Regions from separate parts of the Micromonospora sp. NPDC050200 genome, predicted to be linked through region 2. Evidence: riboswitches for the same ligand, from Rfam matches in the RefSeq annotation. Region 2 holds a riboswitch; the other holds the start of a gene.

Region 1 (2,193 bases), on a different contig from region 2:
GAGCTGGCCATGAACCGGGTCGGCGACCTCGCCTCCCGCTACTACATGACGGGCCCCTCGCAGGACATCGGCGCGCTGCTGATCAGCGCCAAGCCGGGCACCCTGACCGAGCAGCTGACCATCCTGGACCGCCTCGCCGCGCAGGAGCGCAAGGAGCTCCAGGTCGTCATCGACGCCCGGCAGAAGTACGACGCCGAGAAGCAGAAGCTCGACACGCTGATCGCCGCGGAGGTCAAGCAGGAGAAGGAGCTGGCCGCCAAGAAGTCGCAGATCAACGCCGAGATCAAGCGGCTCCAGGCGGCGATGCCGAAGACCGTGGTCAAGGTGGCCGGTTGTCCCACCATCAAGGGCGTGGTGAGTTCCGCCGCGCAGACCGCCATCCGGGTGGCCTGCCAGCAGGTGGGTGAGCCGTACGTCTGGGGCGCTGACGGGCCGGACTCGTTCGACTGCTCCGGCCTCACCCAGTACGCCTACAAGGCCGCCGGGATCTACCTGACCCACCACACCGGCGCCCAGTGGAACGAGGGCAAGTCCATCCCGCGCTCCGAGGCGCGCCCGGGGGACCTGGTGTTCTTCTTCAGCGACCTGCACCACGTCGGTCTCTACCTCGGCAACGGTCTGATGGTCCACGCGCCCCGGACCGGCAAGCCGGTCCAGGTCGCCAGCATCGACTACATGCCGGTCGCCGGGTTCCGACGACCGAACTGACCCGTCCGACCCACCGCGAACCCCCGGTCACCCCGACCGGGGGTTCCGCGTATCCGGACCTGTCCCGGCATGGCGGGTTGCGGATCGATAACGGTCCTCTCTACTCTGGTCCTTCGTCGGCCGCCGACGGTCCGTCCAACCCGGGCGGCAGCGGCCGGCACCGCCGAGTCGCCTCCGGGTGAACCGGGGACCCAGGTACGCCGGGGTGAATCCGCAGCCACTGCGGTAGGGCGCTCCCTTCCCGCCCGAACCCGTCAGCTAACCCGGTAGGCGGTCGCGGAAGAAGGAGTACGGAGCCCGGTGGCACACCATGCCCCGCGGCCACCGTCGTACCGGTCGACCCAGGTCACCCGGCCGACGGCTGCGCCGCGCCCACGCTGGTCCCGCTTTACCACCACCCTCGCCGCCCTCGCCGGTGCCGCCGTCGTCCTGACCGGTGGCGCCACGGCGGCCCATGCCGAACCCTCGGTCGCCGAGATCGAGCGGCAGATCGACCAGGACTGGAACACCCTCGAACCGATCATCGAGCAGCACAACGCCACCCGGCAGGATCTGGCCGCCAAGCGCCGGCAGGCCGACGCGCTGGCCAAGCGGATCGGACCGCTGCAACTCCAGGTCGACCTCGCGATGAACCAGGTCAGCGGCCTCGCCGCCGAGGCGTACAAGGGGGAGAACCTCTCCGCCGTCAACGCCCTGCTCGGCAGCAGCTCCCCCAGCGAGCTGGTCGACCAGCTCGAACTGCTCGACCGGTTCGCCGAGCGGCAGCAGCGCGACGTGCGGGCCGTCAAGGACCTGCGCGACCAGCTCGCCGCGAAGAAGGCGCCGCTGGACGAGATGGTGGCCCAGCTCGCCCGCACCGAGGCCCAGCTGGCCGCGAAGAAGAAGCAGATCAACGCCGAGATCGACCGGCTGCAGAAGCTGCGGCTCAAGGTGTACGGCAACGGTGGCGGCGGCGCGCTGCGCCCGGCCCCGTGCCCGGCCGGCTACCCCGGCGGCCCCGCCGGAACGGCGGTCAAGTTCGCCTGCGCCCAGATCGGCAAGCCCTACGTCTGGGGCGCCGAGGGCCCGAGCTCGTACGACTGCTCCGGCCTGATGCTCGCGGCGTGGGCCAAGGCCGGTGTCTCGCTCCCGCACAACGCCCGCCAGCAGCGCCAGGTGACCGCCCGGGTCAGCCGGGCCGACCTGCGCCCCGGCGACCTGGTCTTCTACTACGCCGACCTGCACCACGTCGGCATGTACGTCGGCGGCGGCTGGGTGGTCCACGCCTCCCAGGCCGGGGTGCCGATCAAGATGAAGCGCGTCGACGACGGGCCGGTCCACAGCTACGGCCGGCCGGGCTGAGCGCGCGCCGGGCTCCTCGGGTTCCGGGGGCCCGGCGCGGCGGTCAGCGGGTGGGCCAGGTGCGCCAGTGCTGCCAGGAGCGGCTCGGGGTCGGCCCGCGCTGGCCCTGGTAGCGCGACCCGTAGACGGCGGAGCCGTACGGGT
Region 2 (2,193 bases):
TGCGGCTGGTCTCACCCCACGAGCGGCGGGCGAACAGGCTGGTACGGCGCCGGGTGGCGTCGGTCACGGAAACTCCTCGTCGGCAGGGGTCGCGTCATCCATCGCCGACCAGACTTCCCGGCACACCAGGGTCAACCCTATCCGCCGGACACGTCCGTCTCGGCGGTTGGCCGTGCTCGCGACCACTGGGAGGCGCTGCGGGCCCGGGCAGAGACACGACCGCCCGCACGTCCGCGAGAGCGGACCGACGTGCGGAACCACGGAGCGGTCGTCGACGCCCGACCGGTACGAGCCGGCCGGGCGTCGACGGTGGAGTCTGCCCTCGTTCAGGGCGGTGACGCCTCAGAGGCTGAGCTGCTGACCCGGGAAGATCAGCCCCGGGTCGGCGCCGACCACGCGCTTGTTGCGCTCGTACAGCGCGTGCCAGCCACCGGCCAGGTCCCGGACGTCGGCGATCTTCGACAGGGTGTCGCCCGGCCGCACCACGTACCCGTCGCCGGTGGCCGCGGGCGCGCTGCGCCGCTGGCTGCGGGTGCTGTGCTGCTCGCCGCGCGAGGACCGCTGCGTGGAGGTGGCCTTCGACGAACTGCGCGACCCGGAGCGCCGCTCCGACTTCTGCGACTTCTCCGATGTGGTGGCGTAGCTCTTGGTGGAGCCGCCCTTCTTGCCGCAGGTCGGCCAGGCGCCGATGCCCTGACCGTCGAGCACCTTCTCGGCGATCGCGATCTGCTCGCCGCGGCTGGCCAGGTCGGCGCGGGCGGCGTACTTCTTGCCGCCGTAGCCGGACCAGGTGCGCTGCGAGAACTGCAGGCCGCCGTAGTAGCCGTTGCCGGTGTTGATGTGCCAGTTGCCGCCGGACTCGCACTGGGCGATCGCGTCCCAGTTGACGCTGGCGGCGCTCGCCGGCGACGCCGGCGCCAGTACGGCGGCGATCCCGGTTACCGCGCCGACGGCGAGCGTGCCGACGGCGATGCGGCGCGAGCTGACCCGTCGGTGACGGGCGGTGTATTCAGTTGCCATGGTGGATTCCTCCACGCCGACGAGGTGAGCTGTCGGGTTCGGGCCGAGGAGCCCGGCCGCCGTGGGCGGCTTCACCCCGAGGTGACGGTGCACCGAGGAACGTGTGGGTCCCCCGCTCCATGCCCGGGTGACAAGGTCCACCAGCCGGCGGCATGGATTAGGCGTTACCGGCCGTGGTGTCCGCGATCGCGAACAGGAACGACGTTAGGAACTGTTTCGGGCGATTGCCTCCTTCTTGTGAAGTTCTTCACCCGGCTGAGCGACGACATCATCCTTGGAGTTGCGGGCCGCCCGGCGGTGCTCTACAAGGGCCCGCCGGAAACCCGTCACGACTGGGCCGAAAGCCCTGCGGCGAGCGGCGGATCAGGTGCTGGCGCGTCGCCGTCTCCGCTGGTCGGGCGGCCCCGATCGGCGGCGCGCGCTGTCGGACGGCCAGCGTTGCCGCTGATTGGGGCCGCGACGGCCGGCCATCCGCGAGGGGGAGGGCCTTCATGGACACCGTCAGCATCGACCCCGACTATTTCGTCGCCACCGTGGACGAGGACGACGACCCGGAAGCCTGGTCGGTGACAAGGTCGACGTCGACCTGGCCGCCGTGCTCGAAGAGGAGGAGTGAGATGGGCGTACACCTGGCACCCGTGTTGCGGGTGCTGCGGGAGGAGATCGACACCCGCTGGCCGCACCGCGACCACAGATCAGATGGCTGGTTTGGCAACGCCGATCATCAAACCCGCCGCAGCGCCACGACCCGGACAATGATGATCAATCGGTCAACGCGGTCGACGTCGACGTCGACGGCATCGACCCGCTGCTGGTCATCCGGCAGGCCGTCACCCATCCGTCCACCCAGTACGTCATCTACAACCGGATGATCTGGAGCCGTACCCGCAGCTTCCGGCCCGCCCGCCACACCGGGCCGAACCCGCACGACAAGCACCTGCACGTCAGCGTCAGCCACCAGCGGAGCCTGGAGGACAGCCGCCGGCCGTGGGGCATCGCCACCGCCAAGGTGGCGCGGCTCGGCGACCGGGTGCTGCGCGACGGCTGCCGGGGCGGCGACGTCCGGGAACTCCAGACCACCGCCGACCGCCTCGGGGCCCGGCTGACGACCGACGGGGTGTTCGGGCGGGCCACGGCCGCCTGGGTGCGGTCCTTCCAGACCGCCCGGAAGCT

What was found. A riboswitch is a leader RNA that binds a small molecule or an ion and turns the genes downstream of it on or off. The one in region 2 is predicted to bind cyclic di-AMP.
Region 1: it holds a riboswitch for cyclic di-AMP, as region 2 does, so the genes downstream of both, AB0I41_RS23330 (NlpC/P60 family protein) here and AB0I41_RS24970 (transglycosylase family protein) in region 2, are expected to answer to the same signal.

Annotation. Positions count from the first base shown of each region.
Region 1 is NZ_JBFALG010000038.1:35,681-37,873, reverse strand. It holds gene AB0I41_RS23335 (NlpC/P60 family protein) at 1-708, shown strand, start outside; cyclic di-AMP (ydaO/yuaA leader) riboswitch at 860-996, shown strand; gene AB0I41_RS23330 (NlpC/P60 family protein) at 1,009-2,049, shown strand; gene dcd (dCTP deaminase) at 2,093-2,193, opposite strand, start outside.
Region 2 is NZ_JBFALG010000044.1:29,805-31,997, forward strand. It holds gene nhaA (Na+/H+ antiporter NhaA) at 1-67, opposite strand, end outside; gene AB0I41_RS24970 (transglycosylase family protein) at 343-1,020, opposite strand; cyclic di-AMP (ydaO/yuaA leader) riboswitch at 1,020-1,194, opposite strand; gene AB0I41_RS24975 (peptidoglycan-binding protein) at 1,889-2,193, shown strand, end outside.